One region of the Mesorhizobium sp. WSM4308 genome, then DNA from elsewhere that is predicted to be linked to it. Evidence: predicted binding sites of a transcription regulator. Region 1 holds the regulator's gene; the other holds the start of a gene.
What was found. The regulator LexA, encoded in region 1, represses DNA repair genes until DNA is damaged. The targets are predictions, from matches to a motif close to TGTTCNNNNTGTGTTCNG.

Region 2: a site for LexA is predicted at 5,941-5,958, ahead of CK227_RS18960 (UvrD-helicase domain-containing protein). Genes of this name have one in related genera too.

What each region holds. Positions count from the first base shown of each region.
Region 1 covers NZ_NSFW01000013.1:140,095-147,714, forward strand. Annotated here, with positions in the region: gene kynU (kynureninase) at 1-1,096, opposite strand, end outside; gene CK227_RS23545 (ABC transporter permease) at 1,131-2,054, opposite strand; gene CK227_RS23550 (ABC transporter ATP-binding protein) at 2,060-2,839, opposite strand; gene CK227_RS23555 (ABC transporter substrate-binding protein) at 2,898-3,884, opposite strand; gene CK227_RS23560 (GntR family transcriptional regulator) at 4,038-4,811, shown strand; gene lexA (transcriptional repressor LexA) at 5,187-5,924, shown strand; gene CK227_RS23570 (ComEC/Rec2 family competence protein) at 5,918-7,620, opposite strand, start outside.
Region 2 covers NZ_NSFW01000009.1:286,781-294,400, reverse strand. Annotated here, with positions in the region: gene CK227_RS18995 (DMT family transporter) at 1-375, shown strand, start outside; gene CK227_RS18990 (dienelactone hydrolase family protein) at 386-1,234, opposite strand; gene CK227_RS36770 (hypothetical protein) at 1,515-1,670, shown strand; gene CK227_RS18980 (hypothetical protein) at 1,680-2,117, shown strand; gene CK227_RS18975 (glucose/quinate/shikimate family membrane-bound PQQ-dependent dehydrogenase) at 2,275-4,593, opposite strand; gene CK227_RS18970 (DUF2059 domain-containing protein) at 4,817-5,623, shown strand; gene CK227_RS18965 (hypothetical protein) at 5,629-5,877, shown strand; gene CK227_RS18960 (UvrD-helicase domain-containing protein) at 6,001-7,620, shown strand, end outside.

The sequences.
Region 1 (7,620 bases):
CGCCGATCACGCCGCGCTCGATCAAGGCCCGCATCACCTGGTAGCCGTGCGGGTGGAGGAACGACACCTGGCTGCCGCGCGCATTGCCGTTGCGCGGGCCTTCGAGTTCGAGGCCGTAGGCGCCGCATCTGGCTTCGACGAGCTGGATGAACAGGTCGGTGAGCGCGATGCTCTTCTTGCGCACCGCCGCCATGTCGACATCATCCCAGATATCGAGTGCCCCTTTCAGCGCCCGCATCGACAGCACCGGCTGCGTGCCGCACAGGAACCGGCGGATACCGCTGCCGGCCGTGTAGCCTTGTTCAAAAGCGAAGGGCCGCGCATGGCCCCACCAGCCGCTCAGCGGCTGGTGGACATCATCATGATGGCGTTTCGCGGCATAGATGAAGGCGGGCGCACCCGGACCGCCATTGAGATATTTGTAGGTGCAGCCGATGGCGAAATCGGCGTTCGCGGCATCGAGCTCGACCGGCAAGGCGCCGGCCGTGTGGCAGAGATCCCAGACGATCAGCGCGCCGACCTGATGGGCCTTGCATGTCAGGGCGGCCATGTCGCGCAATTGTCCGGTTTTGTAGTTGACGTGGTTGACCAGGATGACGGCGACGCGCTCGTCGATCAGTTCCTCGATGGTGGGCGCATCGACGCCTTCGAGCCGCAGCACCGTGCCCGGCCGCGTCGAGGCCACGCCTTCGGCCATGTAGAGGTCGGTTGGAAAACTGTCGCCCTCGGCGACGATGACCGAGCGATCCGGCCGCATGCCGAGTGCCGCATGCAGCACCTTGTAGATGTTGATCGAGGTCGTGTCGCAGACCACCGTCTGGCCGGAAGCGGCGCCGATCAGCCGTCCGAGCTGGTCGCCGAGCGCCACCGGCATGTCGAACCAGCCGGCGGTGTTCCAGGCGCGGATGAGGTCTTGCGCCCATTCCTGCGTCGCCGCCTTCTGCAGCTCGTTGAAGACGGCGGGCGCCGCCGCACCCAGCGAGTTGCCGTCGAGGTAGATCACGCCTTCCGGCAAAATGAAGCGGTCGCGCATGGCGCGCAGCGGATCGGCCGCATCCATGGCTTCGACTGCTGCGAGATCGAGCGGTGCACGCATGATTTGTGACATTCCCTGGTTGTTTAGGTCCTGATTATTCACGGATGGCTTCGCGGGCCGGCGCGGATCCCCGGCCGCGCTTGAGGCTCGGCAGGGCAAGCATGGCGAGCACGAACAGGCCCGTGGCAAGCTTCAGGTCGGGAGGCGGCATGCCGGCGGCGAGGCAGAACGACACCAGCTGGTAATAGATGATCGCGCCGGCAAAGGGCGCCAGCAGCTGGCGCCAGACCGTCTGCTTGCCGACGACCGCCTCGCCGATCATCAGCGCGGCCAGGCCGTTGATGAGGATACCCAGCCCCATATTGACGTCGGCAAATCCCTGCGACTGCACCATCAGTGCGCCGCTCGACGCCGAAAACGCGCTCGCCAGCCCGACACCGCCGATGGTCGCCGCCCAGACATTGATGCCTTGCGCCTCGGCCATGTCGGGATTGGCGCCGACGGCGCGCACGGCAGTCCCCTTCTCGGTCCTGAAGAACATGTAGAGCGCCGCGAAGACGATGAGCGCGAGAAGGCCGGCGACAACGATCTTGCTGGCCGGAAAACCCGGCCGTGCGAACGGGACCCAGTCGAACACGGTCGGCGAGCCGAAAACCGAGAGGTTGGACTTGCCCATGATGCGCAGGTTGATGCTGTAAAGCATCGTCATCATCAGGATGCCCGCCAGCAGCGTGTGGATGCGGAAGCGCAGATGGATGAAGGCGGTGCAGCAGCCCGCCGCGAAGCCCGCCGCGAATGCGACGACGATGCAGGTCAGCGGCGATACGCCGGCGGCAAGAAGCACGCCGCAGACGCAGCCGCCCAGCGGAAAGGCGCCTTCGCTGGTCAGATCGGGAAAATTCAGCATGCGGAACGGGATCATGATGCCGAGCACGACAAAGGCCAGGATCAGGCTCTGCGCCAGGGTCACCGGCATGATCGCGACAAAGCTGGTGAGAACGTCCTGAATAAAGCCCATGGTGATCAGCTCGCCAGCAACATGCGGTCGGTCTTGATGGAAAAATGGCCGATCAGATCGATAACCGTGACCCTGGCCTTCTCCTCGCCAGTGACCTCCAGCAGGACCCGGCCCGCATCGAGCATGATCACCCGGCTGCCATAGTCGACGGCGTGCTGCATGTTGTGGGTCACCATCAGTGTGGTCAGTTTCAGCGCGTTGACGGCGCGCACCGTCGCCTGCATGACGATCTCGGCCGTGCGCGGGTCGAGTGCCGCGGTATGCTCGTCGAGCAGCAGCAGGTCCGGCGATCCGCCGACAGCCATGATCAGCGACAGCGACTGACGCTGCCCGCCCGAGAGTAGGTCGACACGGGTGTCGAGACGATTTTCAAGGCCGAGGCCCAATATCGACAGGCGCTCCTTGTAGGACGCGAGCCTCGCGGCGTTCAGCCCTTGTCGCAGCGTGCGTTTTCGGCTGCGCAGATCGGCCAGCAGCATGTTCTCCGCCACGGTCATGCTGGCGGCGGTGCCGCGCATCGGATCCTGGAAGACGCGCGCCAATCGCGTGGCGCGCTTGTGCACCGGCATGGCCGTCACGTCCGCGCCGTTGATCAGGATCTTGCCGGAATCCAGGACAAGAGCTCCGGAAATGGCGTTGAGCATGCTGCTCTTGCCGGCCCCGTTGGAGCCGATGACGATGCCGAAATCGCCGGTGGCCAATGACAGGCTGAGGCCGTCCAGCGCGACCTTCTCGTCGGCCTGCCCCTTGTAGAATACTTTGCGCGCGGATCGGATATCGAGCATCGTTCCTCCCTGGCCTGATGGGCGACGGCGACGGCGCCGTCGCCCGTCCAGCCCGATATCAGTCGACGATGCAGCCGCAATCGGCCATCGAAGCCGGTATCTCGATGCCGAACGCGGCCATCGCCTTGCGGGAAATCGTTGCCATATGGTCCTTATAGGCCGGGCGCGACGGCGCGATCGTCTTGGGATCCTTGCCCTTGAGAATCTCGGCCGCGATGTTGCCGGCATTCATGCCGACCTGCGTGTAATTGACCGCCAAGCTCGCCGGCACGGTACCGTTGCGGACCGCGCTGTCATCGGAGTTGACGACCGGGATTCCCGCCTGGCGCGCGGCCGCGGAGACGGCGGCGATCGCCGGCTGGATCAGGTTCGAGGCCGGACCGTAGATCACGTCGGCCTTGCCGGCGAGCGAAGCGATGCGTTGCTGGATGTCATTGACGTTGTCGATGCCGACTTCGACGACCTCAAAGCCGGCGGCGGGTGCCGCTGCCTTGATCTTTTCGATCAGGGCAACGTCATTGGCCTCGCCCGGATTGTAGGGCACCCCGAAGCGCTTGGCGTTCGGCAGCAGCTTCTTGGTGAAGGCCATCACCGCGGCGACATCCTGTAGATCGCTGGCGCCGGTCATGCCTTCGTCTCCGGCGTCCCACGACGGCACCAGCTTGGCCGCCACTGGATCGGTGACCGCGGCGAAAACGATCGGAATCCCGGAACCGGCGAGCGCCTTCTTGGCGATCTGCGAGACCGGCGTGGTGATGGTGTAGATCAGCTTGGGCTGCTCCGCCTGCAGCTTGGCGATCATCTGCGGCACCAGAGATGCATCGAAGTTGGTATGGCTTTCGGTGTAGACGACGTCCTTGCCCTCGACAAAGCCGTTGTCCGTCAGTGCCTTCTTGAAGCCCGCTATGGCGGCATTGAGCTGCGGATGCTCGCCGAAATTGGCGATGCCGATGCGTATCTGATCGGCTGCGGCGCTGCCGACGCTGACCATCAACGCGCCTGCCAGGGCCAATCCCGACAGCCAAACGGATTTCGACTTCAACATCATTTCCTCCCAGATTTGATCAGCGCCGCTCTCAAGGACGGCAACTGCGGCGATCATGGTCAGTCCCTCGCCGCGTGTCAAACATTATATATAATTCTTGCCATACTTCCCCTTCATATATAATTTTCACAGGCTGATGATGGACCGACCGCGATGCAGGATCAGAACAATTCCACGAAGACCGAAGCGGCCTATCAGCTGCTGCGGCGCGATATCCTGACCACCCGCCTCATGCCGGGGGCGCCGCTCAAGCTGAGCGCGCTGCGCGGCACATACGGCGTCGGCTGGACGCCGCTGCGTGAAGCGTTGTCCCGACTTGAAGCCGAACGCCTGGTCACTGCCATCAGCAATCGCGGCTTTGCCGTCGCTCCCGTGTCGCGCGCCGAGCTCGAGGACCTGGCGCGCGCAAGGATGGTTGTCGAAATGCCGCTGTTCCTGGAATCGATCGCGAACGGCGGCAGGGAATGGGAGGATGCGGTCGTCACCGCTCATTACCGGCTCTCCCGCTGCAAAACCGCGGTCGATGACCCTTCCGATGCGGCCGTCGACAAATGGGACGAGAGCCACGAGGCCTTCCATGCGGCGCTGCTGAGCGCGGCGACGGCAAACTGGCTGTTGCGCTTCCGCTCGACGATCGCCGATCAGCTGCGTCGGCATCATCGGTTTCTCGGCCTGGCGCCGACTTTGCGGGCGGCGGCCGGCCTGAAGGACGGCTACGGCGAGGCAATGGACGCGCTGCGCGAGGCGATCGCCATCGAGCATCACACCGCGATCATGGAAGCGGCGCTCGATCGGGATGTAGAGCGGGCAAAGGCGCTGATGACGGCGCATATCGGCTACACGCTGCATGTCTATGTCCACAGCGAAGACAACGGCGCCAACACTTACACCGCGCGCGCCGGCAGCCTGAAAGCGGTTTCCGGATGATGCTTCCGCGGCGTCCGGATCCACGTGGCCGTGCCGGCCTGAACTCACGATCGTTGGCGTTTTGGTTTCGTTTCGTTCTGCCGGAATGGATCGATACGCCGCTCAAATCCGCCCCGCAGACGCCTCCCAAACACCTGATGCCAAACCGCGTTCAGGGCTAGGCCACAGGCCATTAACCGAAACGATTTCAATGCGCGTACCGGCAGGGAAATCATTGATCGCGACCCTCTGCCCCGGTCAAAAAATTTCAGACGCGTTAACAAATTCATTAAACTTTAAACAGTTGCGGAACACAACTGGAACAGATAGTGTTTGTTCTGGGTTTGTTTTTCGATTCTGATTCAAACCCTTCGTTCAATGCCTCGGGGGGCCGCCATGCTGACACGCAAGCAACATGAACTGCTGATGTTCATTCATGAACGGCTCAAGGAAAGCGGCATTCCGCCGTCCTTCGACGAGATGAAAGAAGCGCTCGATCTCGCCTCCAAGTCGGGCATCCATCGCCTGATCACGGCACTGGAGGAACGCGGCTTCATCCGCCGGCTGCCCAACCGGGCGCGGGCACTGGAAGTGCTGCGGCTGCCGGATTCGATCGCGCCCGGCCTTAACGCGGCAAAGAAATTCTCGCCAAGCGTCATCCAGGGCAGCCTCGGCCAGGGCGGTCTTGGCCGCCAGATCAAGCCGGCGCAGTCGCGCTTGCCTGCGGCCGGCAATGATGACGATGCGGTTTCCGCCGTGTCGATCCCAGTGATGGGCCGCATCGCCGCCGGTGTGCCGATCGATGCCATCCAGCACCAGACGCATTCGATCTCGGTGCCGCCGGACATGATCATGGGTGGCGAGCACTATGCGCTGGAGGTCAAGGGCGACTCGATGATCGACGCCGGCATCTTCGACGGCGACACGGTCATCATCCGCAACGCCGACACGGCGAGCCCGGGCGAGATCGTCGTGGCGCTGGTCGACGAGGAGGAAGCAACCCTGAAACGGTTCCGCCGCAAGGGCGCCTCGATCGCCCTTGAAGCCGCCAACCCGGCCTACGAGACGCGCATTTTCGGGCCAGACAGGGTCAAGGTGCAGGGCAAGCTTGTCGGGCTGATCCGGCGTTACTGAGCAGGAGCGGCCGTCTTTTCGGGTTTTTGATAGGGCGCCAGCCCCCTCGCCTCACGCGAAAATTTTCGTTGCTCGTGCCAAGGCCGATACGGCCCGTCCACCGCGAAGCTGACGGTTGGCGGGCCAGTTGCCGATTGGCGGTCGAAGAACACGGCGGCACTGCCTTTGCGGGCAAGTTGCCGTTTGGTGACGACAAGAACCAGCGGATTGTGGCAGGCATCATAGCCCGTCGCGTCATTGACGACGATCAGGTCGGCGAAACCGCAGGCTTTCCAGGTATCCTTGCGGTCTTCGACATGCGCGATGATCGCACCCGACGGGTGCCGTGCAAGACAGACGCCATCCGTGCAGTAGAACGGTGCTCCCGGCGGCAGATTGACGGCATCGGCAATGTCGAATTGCCCGTCCGCCCTGTCGAACATCTCCGGCACGACGATGGTTTCGGACACCAGCGCGCGTTTCCAATTGTCGACGGTGAACTCGTTCGGGCGAGCCCGGCTGACCGCGAGTTCTCCACCGCCGATCGGCAGCGCCACCAACCGCGCATCTTCGGAAATCAGCACATCCGGGGTGCGCGTATCCGATACTGTCAGCAGGCCGGCAAGCGCGAATGGCACTGCCGCGAGCCGCAGCCAGGTCGTCGCCATCGTCGCGATGACCAGGGCGATGGTCACCAGCAGCACGGATCGCTGCGAAATCAGCCCGACCGCATCGACCGGGGAGCGTTCCGATATCCACGCCGATATGGTGATCATTGCGGTCAGGCCCTTGCCCATCACGTAAAGGAAGGGGCCGTCGGCACCAAAGGGCATCGCAAGAGAACTGAGAACAGCGAAAGGCATGACTATCAGTGACACGATCGGCATGACGGCCAGATTGGCGAACAGGCTGAGCGGCGACACACGCTGGAAATGCCAGATGGCAAACAGCGCCGTGGCGCAGCCGGCGATGATGGAGGTCATCGCCAGCCCGCCCGTCGCCAGCAGGAATTTTCGCGTGAGAAAACCCGGCAGAGTTCGCTTTGGCGGTGGCGGTCTTGCTTTTCCCGCATGGTGATCCGCCCAGCCGGCATAGGCGCCGACCAGCGCGGCGGTCGCAGCGAACGACATCTGGAAGCTTGGGCCGACGACCTCATGCGGCGACACCACAATGACGGCGATCGCCGAGATGGCGAGGTTGCGCATGGTCAGTGCCGCGCGATCGAACAGGACGGCAACAAGCATCACCGCCAGCATGATGAAGCTGCGTTCGGCGGCAACGACGACACCGGAAATGACGAGATAGGCGGCGATCGAGAACAGGGCGGCGGCGGCCGCATATTTCTTCACCGGCCGACGCGCGGAAAAGTCCGGAAACAGCGCAAAGGCACCGCGCAGCAGCCCCATGATGGTGCCGGCGACCAGCGCCATATGCAGCCCGGAAATGGAGATGATGTGATAGATGCCGGTGCGCCGCATCGCCTCGTTGATTTCATCGGGAATGCCGGCCCGCACACCGACGATCAGCGCCGCCGCGATCTCACCCTCGGCACCGCCAACCCTGGCCCTGATGTGGTCGGCAATGGCTTCACGAGCATTTTCTATCCCCGAGAAAAGGCGGGCCGTGAGCGGCACCTCGTCGTCCGTGGCTGGGACAAGCTTTGGATTGCCGAGAAAGAAGCCGCTGCCGCCAATACCGGCGAAATAGCTGTCGAAGG
Region 2 (7,620 bases), on a different contig from region 1:
TACATCGTGCTCGGCCACCGTGTCGCCCGTTCCGGCGCCGGCGACGGCATTGCCGGCCTGGGTGCCGCCATGGCGGTCGCCTTCGTCGTCGTACTGCCGATCGGCTTCCGCGACGCGCTGCCAGCCTTTTTCTCACCGCCGCTGCTCATCGCCGCCATCGGCGTCGGCATCTGCTCCTCGGTCATTCCCTACATCTGCGACCAGCTTGCCATGTCGCGATTGCCGCGCTCGAGTTTCGCGCTGATGCTGTCGCTGCTGCCGGTCACCGCGACGTTGATCGGCGTCATCGTGCTGCGCCAGATTCCAAGCCTCGGCGATTGCCTGGGGATCGCATTGGTCGTCGCCGGCGTTGCCTTCCACAAGCCGGCGCGCTGAAACAACGACTCTAGGCTAGCTTCTCCTTCAGGAAGGCGATCGTCCTGCCCCAGGCGAGATCGGCCGCTTTCCTGTCGTAGCGCGCCGCCGACGTATCGTTGTTGAAGGCATGGTTGGCGCCTTCATAGACATAGAACGTGTATTCGACATGCGCGGCATCGAGCGCCTTCTTGAACGCATCGATGCCGGCATTGGTGCGATCGTCCAGCCCGGCATAGTGCAGCAGCAGTGCGGCCTTGATCTTCGAGGCATCGGCGGCATTCGGCTGCATGCCGTAATAGGCGACGCTGGCGGCGAGGTCGGGCGCGTTGACGGCCAGCATGTTGGCCGTGCCGCCACCCCAGCAGAAGCCGATGGCGCCGACCTTGCCGTTGCCGTCCTTGTCGGCCTTGAGGAAGGCGACGGTCGCCACGCCGTTGGCGACGGTCTGCGCCGGATCGAGTTTGGTGAACATGTCGCGCGCCTTGTCCTCGTCATCAGGCGTGCCGCCAAGCGGCGACAGGAAATCCGGCGCCAGCGCCACGAACCCCTCCAGCGCCACGCGCCGGGCGACGTCACGTATATGCGGGTTGAGCCCCCGGTTTTCGTGGATGACGATGACGGTGCCGAGCTTGCCGGCCTGGTTCGCCGGCTTGACCAGATAGCCCTTCATCTCGCCGACGCTGCCGGGATAGCTGATGTCCTCGCCTTTCACGCGGGCATCGTTTTCGGCAACGATCGCCGCCTGGGCGGAATTCGCCGCCAGCATCGGCGCGATCGCGGCCGCTGCCGCACCCGATCCGGCAAGCCTGGTCAGTTGTTCCATGAAGCGGCGGCGATCGAGCGTCAGATGCGTGTATTCGTCATAGGCATCGATCATCGCCTGCGTGATGACAGGTTTGTCGGCGATGGTGGATCTGGTCACGGGGGCGCTCCTCGACTTTGGTGTCCTTGCGTTCGCAAGATAGGGGCGAGGCCCGCATCGTCCAGTCACGGCTCGGTGTCGCTTCCGTTCCCTGGCAAGCTGCGGCAACCATCATCACGATTTTGTCATCGGCGACAAATCTTGATGGCGCTGCCACAATAGTGGGGGAAACTGACTATCCGGCCGGTCCATGACATGGCCGCGGTTCTGAAGGGCCTGAAGGAAAGGAAAACTGATGACCATGACCTCGCCGATCCTGGCAACCGCCTCCATGCTTGCCGCGGCCGCCATTCTGGCGATGCGCGCAACCATTGTGGCGGCGAACCGGAAGTCCATGGTCAAGGTCCCCAGCCGCCAGCGCCATCCGGCAAACACGAAAACCCAGGGTTGAGGTGAAGTCATGGACGTACAGGATATCGTGAACACCGTCTCGCAGAAGGCCGACCTTGACCAGGCAACGACCGAAAAAGTCGTCGGCACCATTTTCTCGGTGCTCGAGCACGAGGCGGAAGGCACCAGCGCCTCATCCTTCTTCGCCAAGATTCCCGGCGCCAATGCGCTGGCGCAGAAATTTGACGTCATGGCCGCGGCTCCTGCCGGTGGCGGTGGCGGCTTCCTGTCCTCGCTGCAAGGCGCGCTTGGCGGGGTTCTCGGCGAAAAGGCGGGCGCGCTGGTCAACGGCCTCGCCGCGCTGAAGGCATCCGGCCTCGATCTGGCGCAGATCCAGAAGGCCGGCGAGACGTTGGTCCAGCAGGCCGAAGCCGCCGCCGGCCCCGATTTGACCAACCAGGTGCTGGGCTCGGTGCCCAGCCTCAAGAGCCATCTCGGGCTCGGCTAGAGCATTCCAGGAAAAGTGTGAAGCGGTTTTCCCGGGAAAAGCGCGTAGCGCTTTGCCTTGGGAATTGCGTCAAGACAAAGGGTTAGAGCAGTTCGCCGTTTCCATGAAACGGTGAACTGATCTAGCGCCGAGAGCGCTTTCGGCTGGCGCGGCCCAGCTACTTCGGCAGCGCGTACGCCATCACATAATCCCCGGGCTTGGTGCCGACCGAGCCGTGGCCGCCGGCGACGATGACCACGAACTGGCGCCCGTCGGCGACCGTGTAGGTCATCGGCGTCGACTGGCCGCCTGCAGGCAATCGGGCCCGCCAGAGCTGCTTGCCTGAGGTCAGGTCATAGGCACGCAGATAATCATCGACCGCCGCGCCCAGGAAGGCGACACCCCCGGCGGTGATCATCGGCCCGCCAATGCCGGGCACGCCGACCTTCAGCGGCAGCGGCAATGGCGTCATGTCGTAGACGGTGCCGTTGCGGTGCTTGTAGTTGATCGTGCCGGTCCTGAGGTCGACGCCGGCGACGTAACCCCAGGGCGGCGCCTGGCAAGGGATGCCGAGCGGCGACAGGAACGGTCCCATCACCACCGCATAGGGCGCGCCCTCATTGCGGTTCAGCCCCTGCTCGCTGCCCTTGGTGTTGTCACCCGGCGGCGACACGTCCGCGCGGGGAATGAGTCTGGACGTAAACGCCAAGTAGGTCGGCATGCCGAACATCACCTGCCGCACCGGATCGACCGCCACCCCGCCCCAGTTGAAGGTGCCGAAATTGCCGGGATAGACCAGCGATCCCTGCAGCGAGGGCGGCGTATAGCGGCCTTCATAGCGCAATTTGTGGAATTCGATGCGGCAGGCCAGTTGGTCGAACATGGTGATGCCCCACATATCGACATCGGTCAGCGGCTTCGGGTTGAAGGAGAGATCGGAGACCGGCTGCGTCGGCGACGTGTGGTCGCCCTCGATGGCACCGCCGGGCGCCGGCACTTCCTTGACCGCGATCACCGGTTCGCCGGTGCGCCGGTCAAGCACATAGAGGTCGCCCTGCTTGGTCGGCCCGACCAGCGCCGGCACGACCGAGCCGTCGGCCTTGGTGATGTCGATCAGGCTCGGCTGCGCCGGCACGTCCATGTCCCAGAGATCGTGGTGCACGGTCTGCCGCACCCATTTCAACTGCCCGGTGTTGAGGTCGAGCGCGGTGATCGAGGAGGAGAATTTCTCGACATTGGCGCTGCGTCCGGCGCCGAGTTGGTCCGGCGTCTGGTTGCCGAGCGGCACGTAGAGCAGGCCGAGCTTCTCGTCGGCGCTCGGCGTCGACCACATGTTGGGCGAGTTGGCGGTATAGGTCTGGCCGGCCGGCAGCGGCGTCGTCTGGTCCGGATTGCCGGAATCCCAGTTCCAGATCAGTTTGCCGGTGCTCGCATCATAGGCGCGGATGACGCCGGACGGTTCCTGCGTCGAATAATTGTCGTTGACCGCGCCGCCGACGATGATCTTGCCGCCTGATATCAGCGGCGCCGAGGTCGAGTAGTAATAGCCCGACTTCGGGTATGGCATTCCGGTCAACAGGTTGAGCGTGCCGCCTTCGGCGAAGGCGGGACAGACCTGCCCGCTGGCGGCATCGAGCGCGATCAGCCGCGCATCCGAGGTCGGCAGGTAGACGCGGGCAGCACAAGGCTGGCCGGCGGCGCCGGTGGCATCGGCATAGTAGGCTACGCCGCGGCAGGTCTGGTGCTGGCGGTCCTTGTCGAGCTTGACCTTGGGATCGTAGCGCCATTTTTCCTTGCCGGTCGCGGCGTCCACCGCGATGGCGAAATTGTGCGGCGTGCAGATGTAGAGCGTGTCGCCGATCTTGAGTGGCGTCACCTGATAGGTGGTCTCGCCGATGTCGTCAGGCCCCTTCACGTCGCCGGTGCGGTAGGTCCAGGCCGGCTGCAGATTGGCGACATTGTCCGGCGTGATCTGGTCGAGCGGCGAATAGCGCTGGCCGAACTGCGTGCGCCCATAGAAGTGCCATTCGCCCGCCGGCACGTCATTGCCCAGATTGGCGTTGGGAATCACCTTGTCGGTATCGAGCGCACCGGCAATGTCCTTCGGGTCCGTCGTCATCGAATAGCCGGCCACCGCCAGCGATGCCAGCACGGCAAGGATCAGCGGCGCGCGCCCGTCGGGCCCGGCAAGGCCCCGCCTTGCCCAAGGCGTCAGCAGCCACAGCGCCACCAGCACGATGATGCCGCCGCGCGGGCCGAGTTCCCACCAGTCGAAACCGATTTCCCAGACCGCCCAGGCCAGCGTGCCAATCACGATCGCCGCATAGAGCCAGAGCGCCGTGGACCGGCGTCGGTAAAGCAGCCAGGCGGCGATCAGGAAGGCGAGGCCGACGACGATGTAGTACCAACTGCCCCCCAGCGACGCCAGCCAGATGCCACCGCCACCAAGCGCCAGACCGAGGAGAAAGAGAACGAGAGAGGTGATGGTGACAGCCAAGATGATACTCCTTCGACTGTTGCGCGCTCACGCGGCCATGGGCAACCCGGTGCACCGCTCCTGCCCTGCGCACAGCTTTCTCCCGCCTGCCCCGCCTGTCAAGCTGCCCACACGCCAAGGTGGCAATCCATCTTGCCTGCGTCAGGGTTTTCCCGCAGTCTCCATGGATCGTCTTTCCCGTGGAGCAAGCAAAATGCCGTCACTCGTTCCGCCGCTGACGCGCATGGCGCTGATGCTCTACTGCCTCGTCCCGCTCTTTGCCGGCACTGTGGCCGCGCCGGCGCAGACAATCAGCGAGATCAACAAGGCGAACGGCTTTCACGAGATGCTGATGGGCATTGGCCCGGGTTTCACCGCGGCCGTGAAATCGGCGCCGGGAACGCCGCCGCAAAAGGTCCTGGACGCCCTTGCCGCCGCCATGGAAGGTGCCTTTGACCCGGAGAAGATGGAAGCGGCGATCGAAGCCCGGATGGCGGACAGGCTCAGTGCCAAGGACCTGTCCGAACTGGCCTCGTTTTATGCTTCACCCCTGGGCAAACAGGTCACCGCGCTCGAGATCCAGGCTTCGTCGCCGCAAGCAAGGGAGGCCAAGAAGATCGAGGGCGCCAAAATCCTCGGCGAGCTTCCATCCAGGGATCCGGCCAGGTTCGCATTGTACAGGAAGATGATGGACGATATCAGCGCCGTCGACACCGGAGAAGCCGTCGCCTTGAACATGGGCTACGCCATGCTTTCCGAAATGCTGGGCGCGGCCGGAAAGCCCCTGCCCGACGACCACGTAATGGCCCTGCTGCGCAAGCAAACCGAAGGGCTTCGCCGTGACATCGACAGCGAGGCCATGGAATCTGCAGCCTATGTCTACCGGAATATGTCCATGGCCGACCTGAAGCTCTATGGTGCCTTCCTGGCCTCACCCGCCGGCAGCCGCTACTACGACCAGATGCAGGTCGCCCTGGGCGCGGTAATGACGGACGAGGCGCGCTCCTTCGGCCATCGATTCTTCGTCGCCCTTGGTTACCGCAAGACGTGAGCTAAATGGCTGGCGATAATCGATACTCACCCATCCTAGTGGGCATCTTCCTGTTACAGATGCTTATCGGCACACTGGTCGTGGCCGTTTTCCTTTGGATGGGCAAAGCCATCATCCCGAAGCATGGCGGCGGTCTATATGTGCTTGATCGAGTGCAAGACCCCTACCTCTATTGGGGTCTGCTGGCCGGAATTTTGTTCAGCCTCGTCTCCTTGCCCGTCAGGTATCTCTACCAAGGCCCACCGAAGCGTTAAGCCCTGCCCATCTCGCGGGGCCGCCATCCGAAGCTACATTCTTGCCGCGCCGCCACTTTTACCCGGAACAAAACGTAGACAGTTCTGGTCTTTCCCTGCCGAATCACTACATTCGGGGGGAAGATGTCCGGCTTTTCCGAAGACATGCCCTTTTTCGATGAACCCAATGCGCGGCCGACGGCCCCGTCGGGCATTGCCGCGCGCGCCATGGCTGCCCGCGGCGGCCAGAGCAGTGCGCCCGATTATCTCAAGGGGCTGAATCCGGAACAAAGACTGGCGGTGGAAACCACCGAAGGCCCGGTTCTGGTGCTGGCCGGCGCCGGCACCGGCAAGACGCGTGTGCTCACCACCCGCATCGCCCACATCCTTGCCACCGGCAAGGCCTTCCCGTCGCAGATCCTCGCCGTGACCTTCACCAACAAGGCCGCGCGCGAGATGAAGCAGCGCATCGGCATCCTGATCGGCGAAGGCAATGTCGAGGGCATGCCCTGGCTCGGCACCTTCCATTCGATCGGCGTGAAGCTGTTGCGCCGTCATGCCGAACTCGCCGGCCTGCGTTCCGACTTCACCATCCTCGACACCGACGACGTCGTGCGGCTGATCAAGCAGCTGATCCAGGCCGAGGGCCTCGACGACAAGCGCTGGCCGGCCAAGCAGTTCGCCCAGATGATCGACGGCTGGAAGAACAAGGGGCAAGGTCCGGCCGATATCGCCGAGGGCGACGCGCGCAGCTTCGCCAACGGCAAGGGCCGCGAACTCTACAAGGCCTATCAGGAGCGGCTGCAGACGCTGAACGCCTGCGACTTCGGCGACCTGCTCTGCCACCCCATCCGCATCTTCCGCGCCAATCCGGACGTGCTGAAGGACTACCACCGGCGCTTCAAATACATCCTCGTCGACGAGTACCAGGACACCAACACCGCCCAGTACATGTGGCTGCGCCTGCTGGCGCAGCGGCCGGACGCCGGGCGTTCGACGACGTCAACGGATCCGCGATCGGCCGAAGGCCGCAAGCCCGACCGGGCGTCGGCCGGCCAGGCCGCCGCCGCGGAGGCCAGCGAGCGGAGCTCGCGTGCGGCCGTGAGCGAAAACAAAGTCAACATCTGCTGCGTCGGCGACGACGACCAGTCCATCTATGGCTGGCGCGGCGCCGAGGTCGACAACATCCTGCGCTTCGACAAGGATTTCCCGGGCGCAACCATCATCAGGCTGGAGCGCAACTACCGCTCGACCGCCCACATCCTTGGCGCGGCTTCGCATCTCATCGCCCATAATGAAGGCCGCTTCGGCAAGACGCTGTTCACCGACCGCAACGACCCCGAGGATGGCAAGGTCAATGTCCACGCCGCCTGGGATTCCGAGGAGGAAGCCCGTGCTATCGGCGAGACCATCGAGGCTTATCAGCGCCAGAAGCACAATCTCAACGACATGGCGATCCTGGTGCGCGCGTCCTTCCAGATGCGCGCCTTCGAGGACCGCTTCATCACGCTCGGCCTCAACTACCGCGTCATCGGCGGGCCGCGCTTCTACGAGCGCATGGAAATCCGCGACGCGCTGGCCTTCTTCCGCGTCGTCGCCAACAGCGGCGACGACCTCGCCTTCGAGCGCATCGTGAATGTGCCCAAGCGCGGGCTGGGCGAAGCCACCATCCGCCAGATCCACGACACGGCGCGTGCGCTTCGCATTCCAATGCTTGAGGCCGCCGGCAATCTCGCCGAGAGCGACGAGCTGAAGCCGAAACCG